DNA from 3 places in the Peribacillus sp. SIMBA_075 genome. Region 3 is predicted to be linked to each of the others. Evidence: riboswitches for the same ligand, from Rfam matches in the RefSeq annotation. Region 3 holds a riboswitch; each other region holds the start of a gene.
The links. A riboswitch is a leader RNA that binds a small molecule or an ion and turns the genes downstream of it on or off. The one in region 3 is predicted to bind thiamine pyrophosphate.

Region 1 (3,285 bases), on a different contig from region 3:
GCGGTGCCAAAACTATGATTGGTATATTTTGCGAGAGTATGAGCAGAGGATAAACCGCGTCCTTCACACCTGGAAATAGGTGTAAGATTGCAGCAATTAATAACCCAATACAGCTTCCAATAAGAAAACCCGATAACGCAAGCTCAGTTGTTGATATAAGGTGTCCAAAAAGATTACGGGACGACTCAATTCCTTCAATGAAAATGGCTGATGGAGCGGGAAGCAGCCATTTTTCAACCTTTAATAAGACTGTCATTGACTCCCATACTATCAGCAAACATAATAAAAGAAAGAAGGGAGCCCCCTTCTTCCAAATTCCCCTTTTGATCATGCCCGATATTTCTCCGTTAACGTATCCATCGTAATCCCGCTTGGCTGATATAGTATCTTCACTTGGGAAATGACATTCGGCGAGCCTAATTCAATCATTCTTACATTCATTTTTTCTATCACGGCAAAAAGCTCGGATAGCTCACCCTCCATTGTTGTTTCTAGCGGGTGAACCTCATACTTGACACCTGATTCATCAATGATCTTGATTGCTTCATCGACCATGGGGATGACATTTTCCCCTTTAGGAATGATTTGTATACTAATTAATGAATTGGCCATTGTATTTCCTCCTATTTTGGTAAAAATTCATTGGTAAATGCCTTTTCAGGATTGAAATCACCTTCAAGAAGCTTATTTTCCTTCATCCAATCACTATAATTCTTCCAGATTTCAAGCTTTTGTTCACCCCAACGCGGAGCATCATCCTGATACTTATCTGCAAGCCACTCCTGGCTTTTCTTCACTAGTTTTGGATCTAGATCAGGTGCAGACTTACTTAATATGTCCGCTGCATCATCAGGATTCTTAATTGCAAACTGGTACCCTTTCGAAGCTGCATGAACGAATGCTTTAACAGTCTCAGGATCCTCTTTAATCATCTTTTCATTTGTTGTCAAAACAGGCGTATAGTAATCAAGCTTATCAGAGTAATCGGTTAAGTAAACCATATTAAGCTTTTCATTCCGCAACTCAGCCTCGATACCTGTCCACCCATAATAAATCCAGGCGAAATCTATATCCCTTTTAACCGAAGTGAAAAAATCTGTGTCCCCTGTATTCACTATATCCACTTTATTTACATCGGCATTTTCTTTTTTCATAAGTGAATCAATAATGGCCTTTTCAACTGGAGACCCCCAGCCACCATACGTTTTCCCTTCAAAATCCTTGGGAGTTTTAATGTTTTTTGCCGCAGGTGAAGCGAATCCAGAGGTATTATGCTGGATGACAGCAGCTAGCGAAACAAGCGGCACGCCTTGCACGCGGGCCTGCGTAATGCCCTCCTGGTAGCTCACGCCAAATTCAGATTTCCCTGAAGCCACAAGTTTATCAGCTCCAGCTTCGCCTGGCATGATAATTTCCACATCCAGACCTTGTTCTTTGAAATACCCTTTTTCCTTGGCTACATACAATCCTGTATGGTTTGTATTCGGTGTCCAATCAAGCACGACCGATACCTTTTTTAATTCTTTATTGCCTTCTTTTTTAGATGATTCTTCTTTTTCATTAGTTCCGCCTGCCCCACATCCAGCCAAAAGGAACAACGAAGTTAACAGTGGTAAGAATTTATTCAAACTATTATCCTCCTACACATCATATAAGATCCATATGCCGAAACCATAATGGGGCGCCAGGGTCCATTCCAATACCGGTAAAAAAACAAAAAACGCCCGAAGATGAATTCGGACGTTTAACATACAAAACAGAAAGTCAGTAATAATATGTTCCCTCCGCTGGCATCATCCAGATCAGGTTCAAAGAGTCAGCATCTAAAGGACGCAATCTCAGCCAGCAGTACTGGCCCCCCTACATTTCTCGCACATATGAACTTTTCTCTCCCATTATATCAATTCATGGAGAAAAAGGAATACTAATTTGCTTCTTCTCATTAATTGGAAAGGTTTCCCTTGCATTAAAGGATATCTAGCAAAACATCATCCCATTCCAATCATTCTCGTTTACGTGCCTGACACGTTCAAAGAGTCATTTCCTTACAGGTATTCATATAATGAGCATAACCTGTGGACATTTTTTGTGTACTGGTTTTATATGCCCTTAATTTCAAAAGCAAAAGGTGGATATGATCATGATAAAGATTAATCACAAATTATTAGATGTCAGTCACATCCAACCAGGTATAGCATCTGCTAAATCGCTTGAAATTCTCCAATTGCTAGCGGAAGATTCTAACATTTTTGAATATCGGAGCTTTGGATACCTTAATTTTGATATACAACTGAGGCACCAAGTCATCGAGGCAGCTTTTGCGTTGGATAAAAGTGATGCAGAATTTTCCACACTTGAGGAATCGGCATCCAATAAACAATATTGGCGCCTTTCAAAGGATGGCACCTTTACCCTTCAGCCAGGGATTGCCCCTCATGTTGCACTCCTGGACATTTTCTTGAATGGAACGCTTTACGCTTTCGAATGCGGTACAGCGATAGTCGTCACTTTTTTAAAGGCCATTTTGGATTTAATCGGCCCTAGGAATTTCGACTATCTTTTTTCAAGCCTATTTCTATATGACTGGCGCCCTCCAAAGAATATGGCTCTTCATGTTCATCAAGGAACGGATTATTTACCAGGGGATTGCCTTTACTTCAAAAACCCTGATCACGATGTGGAAACACCTGAATGGCAAGGTGAGAATGCAATATTATTAGGAGAAGACCTCTTTTATGGCCACGGGATCGGGATTACCAATGCACAGGGTATCATCGATGAACTAAATAGCAATAGAAAGCCGAATGCCGCCATCTCAGCATTCCTGACAAAGCATATCATTAGCTTGGATAGTTCCTACTATAGACAATTCCAACCAACTATCTCCCGTGCAAAGCCCGTTCACGGTCTTGTCACCCTATCTGATTTGATTGTTTCTGAAATAGGTCCGAAGATTTACCTTTCATGACTCAAGCAATTCTCCTGCCGTAAAACCGGTTTCTTTAAATATAGGCAAAAAAAAATGCTTGGGGATGGAACCACCAAGCATTTTTTCTTATTCACGCACCGATGTCCCCTTTGCCTTTAAACCTGCGTGCACTTGCCTGACCCCATTTCGTAATGGATAGTGTATAAACAGCCAAGGCTGACCATATGAACAAAAAGGCTAAAAGATGCGCTTTTGTAAATCTTTCGTGATAGACGAATACCCCGATCAATAAGGATAAGGTCGGAGCGATATACTGAAAAATCCCAAGCATCGACAACGGGATCTTCTCCGCCCCC
Region 2 (3,285 bases), on a different contig from region 3:
TCAATCCGCTTAACACTTGCAAAAGAGTCGACTTACCACATCCTGATGGTCCCAACAATAGAACTTTTTCACCTTTATCAATCGAGACGGATAGGTCCTTGAAAATCAAAGACCCATCACCTGGAAATTTCATTCTTAACTTCTCAACAGAAACGATTGGTTTCATGGCCATCAACCTCTACTTTTGGTCCAGTTCTGCATAATCTTTACTTGAAACTGGACGAACTAGATTAGTTACTCCTGTTGTTTCCAGGACTTTAACTAGATAATAAGCAGTTACACCTGCAAAGAATATGGAACCCACAAACCTCGCTATCATGAATAACGATAAATTCCAAAGAGTGAGAGCACCTATTTCCCCGTAGGCAAAATCCATTATTACTGATGCAAGGCAGGAAGCTATCGCAGCTAAAACGGCCACCGGCATATTGAATTTTTTATATTTGAACGCCATGAATACCAGTTCAGCGAACAAACCTTGGACCACCCCATATAAGAGTACGGACAGCCCCCATGGTGAACCTAGAAAGAATTCACCTGAAGCTGCAGCTATCTCTGCCAGAAGTGCCACACCCGGTTTCCGTAAAATCAAAAAGGCGACGGGGCCAGCTATAAACCACATTCCATAAATAAGTTGATCTAGATGTAATCCTAATGGTTTAACAGAATAATAAATCGAACCCCAAAGGATATAAACGATTCCAAATGCTACGGCAATCACGATCGTGACTAATATATCCGTTAATTTCAATCCTTTTTTCATGTTTCAATCTCCTTTATACTTCTAGTGTTTCCTTATGCACAGGCCATGTCTCTAAACGATAAGCCATTTCCCAAAATGAGTACTCATATTGGCTGCTAAGGATAAAATGCTCCTTCATTCTTTCCTTATCTTCATCTGTTACCTTTTCAGCAATCTCATCAAGCCTGGCAATTTGTTCTTCTACCAAAGAGCGGAACCACTCTCCGCCGTAAGCTGCTATCCATTCTTGATAAATCGGCTCTTCCGGTTTACACTCTTGCAGCTTTTCACCTATTTCATAATACAGCCAATAACATGGCAAGATAGCCGCAATAACGTCACCTAAATGTCCAGAATATGCCGCACGATACATATGGGAAGTGTAAGCATAGGCAGTCGGGGCAGGTTTGAAACTTTCCCGTTCTTCTTTGGTGATGCCTAATCTCTCAGAAAAATTTTCATGAAGCTTCAACTCCGCTTCATATGTTCCCTGTGCGTGGCCGGCAAGCCTGCTTGTTGTATGTAAATCTGTAGCCTTGACTGCTCCTAAAGCTTGAACTCTAGCAAAATGAGATAAATAATAGGCATCCTGCTTGACATAAAAACGAAAACACTCTATTGGCAATGTGCCATCTCCTATTCCTGCAACAAACGGGTGATTAAAGCTAGCTTCCCAAATATGATCAACTTCCTGGCGGATTTCCTCTGAAAACTTCATGTCCATTACCTCCAAATTCTATTTTTTTATGAATGATACGGATAAAAGCCTTTTATAACCCCTTTTTTTTGCAAATAAAAAACCACTTTCTTTAACGTAAAGAAAGTGGTTGTACTTGAAATAATACAGAAACGTATTGTCCCAGACCCCACTTCCCTACGCTGGTATAAACCAGATCAGGTTCTAAGGGTCTTAAAGTCATACTTTAATCTCAGCTTCTCAGGTAAAATCAGTTTTTACCTATAAAGCACCCCTAGTGGTACAAATTGTATATATATTTCATTTGCCTTTATATTAACACGATAAATCCAATTGTCAAACGTATTAGAAAAGTTTTCAATCAAAGATGTTCATTATTAATCTTTTGGATTACTAGTCTTTCAATCTTCTAATACGCTAAGGATGAAGAAAAGAGGATGCCGCAGCCCCCCATTCTCTATGGAATAATAAGATACTCTTATCCTCTTTTTTTAAGGCTGTTTTCACATACTTTGTTGCTATTTACCAGGTAGTGAGTTGTGGTTGATTTCCCCTCCAGATGCTCGCTTTCCGCGGGGCGGGCGGTGCTCCCGCAGGAGTCTCGCACTTCCGCTCCAATCAACCTTAAATAGTTTCGTTTTAAAAACAACAATCTTTACGAAAAGAGTCTTTTTTAAAGACAGACATAACAAAATATTATGCATCAAAGTATTGGATAGATTGGATCTCTTAATTTGAATTCATAGTTTTCGTCTACAGTCCCTACAACTTTATCGCTGTCATAAATCTCCATATGCTTCGCTGTGCGGCAATCGTATAGCACTTTTATCCATAAACTCCAGAATGTATCTTGTGTTAACTAATCAAACGGAGGCTTAATGAAGTGTTCTCACTGACTCAGATGTAAAGGGAACCAATTCAGCTGTTCGGCCGTCACGAATCTTGTTTACCCAAGCAGGATCAACCATTAATGCCCGACCCACGGCTACCAGATCAAATTCTTCACGTTCAAGCCTTTCGATTAACCCGTCGATCTTGGTATTTTTGGCACTCTTTCCTTCCGTAAAGTGACTCGTAAAATCGTTATCCAGACCGACCGATCCAACCGTAATCGTCGGTTTACCCGTCAGCTTTTTTGTCCATCCGGCGAGATTCAGATTGGAGCCTTCGAACTCAGGCTCCCAGAAACGGCGGGTCGAGCAGTGGAAAATATCGACGCCCGCATCGGAAAGTGGCGTCAGGAACCGTTCCAGCAGCGCCGGCGTTGCTGCCAGTTTCGCTGTAAAATCCGTCTGCTTCCATTGCGAGAACCGCAGCACAATCGGGAATTCCGGTCCGACGGCACGGCGGCAAGCTTCGATGACCTCGACCGCGAAGCGGGTGCGGGCAACCATGTCGCCGCCATAGCTGTCGGTACGCGGGTTCGTTTTCTCCCAGAAGAATTGGTCGATCAAATATCCATGCGCACCGTGAAGCTCAATGCCGTCGAAGCCAAGCCGCTTGGCTTCGAATGCTGCCTGCGCAAAGGCTTGAACGATTGCGGCGATATCCAATTCCGAATAATCGCCAACATGGCCTCGCGCACCCATATGCCAAATCTGCGGAATAATCCGTCCGCCTACTTCGTGTACAGCAGCCACGACGTTTGCCCAACCGTTTAATGCAGCTTCGCCATAGAAATGCGGTACATTGGCTTGATTGGACGAATCCGAATGATTAATCACCGTACCTTCTGTCACGATAAGTCCAACGCCATTTTCAGCCCTGCGGCGATAATAGGCGGCCACATCCGGACCAGGCACTCCTTCAGGAGAAAATTGTCTCGTCATCGGTGCCATCACTATAC
Region 3 (3,285 bases):
AAAAAATGAAAATTGGTTTAGTACGGCATTTTAAGGTGGCACATGAATTCCCTACTGGGAAATCTGTGACGGCGGATGATATGAAGCAATGGTTTGTGGACTATGATGCAGCGGATATTATTTATGGAACGACTTTACTTGGCGTGGAGGAATGGCAGGAATGTTATTGCAGTGATATGTCGAGAGCTGTCAAGACAGCGGAACATATTTATCCAGGTACGGTTCATCGGATGGAGGAGCTGCGGGAAATACCTTCTCCCCCTCTCAAAGGGAAGGTGAAGCTGCCGTTCATCCTTTGGGCCATCTGGATTCGCTGCTGCTCGCTGTTCAACAAGGAGACAAGGGCGGAAATTAAGATCGCCGAACGAAGGATCAATAAAGTATTGGATGAAGTTTTTGCAAAGGGGGAAAGGGATGTTCTGATCGTGAGTCATGCCGCCCTTATGGTTTATATGAGGAAAGAGCTGATCCGACGGGGGTTCACCGGTCCAAAATTCAAGATTGCCGGTAATGGAAAGCTGTATGTATTCGAAAGATGATAAGTCAAAAATATAGGGTTTCCCGCCATAGAAGGTAAGTCTGGTAATTGAACATTTTGCTTAAGAAAGATGCAGGCCTTTTCCGATTAGTTATTCTTTTTCTTTTGGTTGTGGTTTATTATTGTAATAGTGTAATTTTTACGAATTCAATAATAGGGAAAGAGGTTGGACAATTTGGTGAAGGCAGTTTTTTTTGATTTAGATGATACATTACTATGGGATCAGAAAAGTGTAAAAGAGGCTTTTGTGGCCACATGTGAAGTGGCTAAGGAGAAATATGATTTAAATGTCGACGAGTTTGAAGAAGCGGTTCGGAAGGAAGCGCGTGAGCTTTATTCTTCTTACGATACTTATGGATTTACACAAATGATCGGAATCAACCCATTTGAAGGACTGTGGGGAAATTTTCAGGATGATCATGATGAATTCCGGAAGATGGCCGTGATTGCACCAAATTATCGGAAAGAAGCATGGACGAGAGGCTTGAAGGCATTAGGGATCGATGACCCGGCATTTGGGCTCGAACTGGCAGAACGTTTCCCTGCAGAGAGACGTAAAAAGCCATTTATTTATGAAGAATCATTCCGTGTGTTAGATGAATTAAAAGGGAAGTACAAAATGCTATTGTTGACAAACGGTTCTCCTGAACTCCAAAATACTAAACTTGAAATTACACCTGAACTAGTTCCTTATTTCGATCAAATCGTCATTTCTGGAGCTTTTGGACGAGGTAAACCGGATGCCTCCATTTTTGAGCATGCTTTGGAGATCATGGAGCTTGATAAGGATGAAGTATTGATGGTCGGCGATAATTTAATGACGGATATCCTTGGAGCATCACGGGTAGGTATAAAGTCGGTTTGGATAAATCGCCATGATAAGGAACGGAATGAAGTGCTTCCAACCTATGAAATCAAGCATTTAGAGGAGCTTTTCCCAATCCTTGAGAGCCTGGAAAATTAATTGGTGATCCTTCTCCAAGTAACGAATTTGGAGAGGATGACCTAAAGTATTAGGACTTTCAAATTATATACAGAATGAAAAGGGTGATATATAGTTACCCTGTAATCAATTAAATTATTCAGACTAGGGGTGTCCAATAACAGTTGGGCTGAGAGAGAAGCGCTTATGCTTCTTAACCCTCAGGACCTGATCTGGTTCATACCAGCGTGGGGAAGTTAGAATCTACTAAACAATGACATTTCATTTGGTCATTGCTGTAGTCATACTAACGTTAGCCGGGTCTTAAATATGAGATCCGGTTTTTTCGTGCGAAATGGATTGGATTTTGTTCTTTTTAAATGAACTTAAAAAGGAGAAATGAAATCATGATGAGTAATTCAGTAAATGACATGAACGTTTCAATTATGTCCAGTTTTGCCGGGAGTAAAAAAGTGTATGTTGAGGGATCTAGACCTGATATTAAAGTGCCTATGCGTGAAATTAAGCTAAGTCCCACTACAGGTGCATTCGGCGAAGAGGAGAATCCGCCTTTGCGGGTTTATGACACAAGCGGTTCATATACGGATTCAGAATATCCCATTGATATTCATAAAGGCCTTGCCCCGATTAGACGCAATTGGGTCTTGGAACGTGAAGACGTTGAGGAGTATGAAGGACGTGAAATAAAACCCGAAGATAATGGATATAAAAAAGTGGAGTCACAATCCAAAGCTGAAATTTTTCCGGGATTGAAAAGAAAGCCATTGCGCGCAATGAAAGGGAAAAACGTAACCCAGCTTCATTATGCCCGTAAAGGTATCATCACCCCAGAAATGGAGTTCATTTCAATCAGGGAAAATGTTGCCCCTGAGTTTGTAAGAGAAGAGGTAGCTAGCGGCAGGGCGATCATTCCGGCAAATATTAACCATCCTGAAAGTGAGCCAATGATCATCGGACGTAATTTTCATGTGAAAATAAATGCGAATATAGGAAACTCAGCTGTTAGTTCATCGATCGAAGATGAAGTGGAGAAAATGACTTGGGCTACACGTTGGGGAGCCGACAACATAATGGATTTATCCACCGGAAAGAATATTCACACGACCCGGGAATGGATTATCAGGAATTCACCAGTGCCAGTTGGGACGGTTCCGATATATCAAGCATTGGAAAAAGTGAATGGAGTCGCGGAAGATTTAAATTGGGAAGTTTTTCGGGATACATTAATCGAGCAGGCCGAGCAAGGTGTCGATTACTTCACCATACACGCTGGTGTGCTTTTGCGGTACATCCCTTTAACTGCAAAGCGAGTTACGGGTATTGTTTCACGAGGGGGCTCCATCATGGCACAATGGTGCTTGGCCCACCACCAAGAAAGCTTCCTCTATACTCACTTTGAAGAGATTTGTGAAATCATGAAGGCATATGATGTTTCATTTTCATTAGGTGACGGCCTCCGTCCTGGATCCATTGCAGATGCAAACGATGAGGCGCAATTTGCTGAATTGGAAACACTGGGGGAACTGACGAAGATTGCTTGGAAGCACGATGTTCAAGTCATGGTGGAAGGACCCGGTCACGTACCGATGCATTTGATTAAAGAAAATATGGATAAGCAGCTGGAAGTCTGTCAAGAAGCTCCATTCTATACCTTAGGACCTTTAACAACGGATATAGCTCCTGGATACGATCATATTACTTCTGCGATTGGTGCTGCAATGATTGGATGGTTTGGAACTGCCATGCTATGTTATGTGACACCGAAAGAGCATTTGGGACTTCCGAATAAAGAGGATGTTCGAGT

Region 1: it holds a riboswitch for thiamine pyrophosphate, as region 3 does, so the genes downstream of both, SB775_RS24080 (ABC transporter substrate-binding protein) here and thiC (phosphomethylpyrimidine synthase ThiC) in region 3, are expected to answer to the same signal.
Region 2: it holds a riboswitch for thiamine pyrophosphate, as region 3 does, so the genes downstream of both, tenA (thiaminase II) here and thiC (phosphomethylpyrimidine synthase ThiC) in region 3, are expected to answer to the same signal.

The regions. Positions count from the first base shown of each region.
Region 1 covers NZ_JAWRYN010000052.1:21,850-25,134, reverse strand. Annotated here, with positions in the region: gene SB775_RS24090 (ABC transporter permease) at 1-331, opposite strand, end outside; gene SB775_RS24085 (thiamine-binding protein) at 328-612, opposite strand; gene SB775_RS24080 (ABC transporter substrate-binding protein) at 624-1,628, opposite strand; TPP riboswitch at 1,763-1,872, opposite strand; gene SB775_RS24075 (protein-glutamine gamma-glutamyltransferase) at 2,141-2,968, shown strand; gene rarD (EamA family transporter RarD) at 3,060-3,285, opposite strand, start outside.
Region 2 covers NZ_JAWRYN010000011.1:93,564-96,848, forward strand. Annotated here, with positions in the region: gene SB775_RS11110 (ABC transporter ATP-binding protein) at 1-166, opposite strand, end outside; gene SB775_RS11115 (ECF transporter S component) at 179-763, opposite strand; gene tenA (thiaminase II) at 777-1,460, opposite strand; TPP riboswitch at 1,597-1,725, opposite strand; gene SB775_RS11125 (NADH:flavin oxidoreductase) at 2,315-3,285, opposite strand, start outside.
Region 3 covers NZ_JAWRYN010000008.1:131,132-134,416, reverse strand. Annotated here, with positions in the region: gene SB775_RS09195 (histidine phosphatase family protein) at 6-539, shown strand; gene SB775_RS09190 (HAD family hydrolase) at 714-1,502, shown strand; TPP riboswitch at 1,618-1,732, shown strand; gene thiC (phosphomethylpyrimidine synthase ThiC) at 1,868-3,285, shown strand, end outside.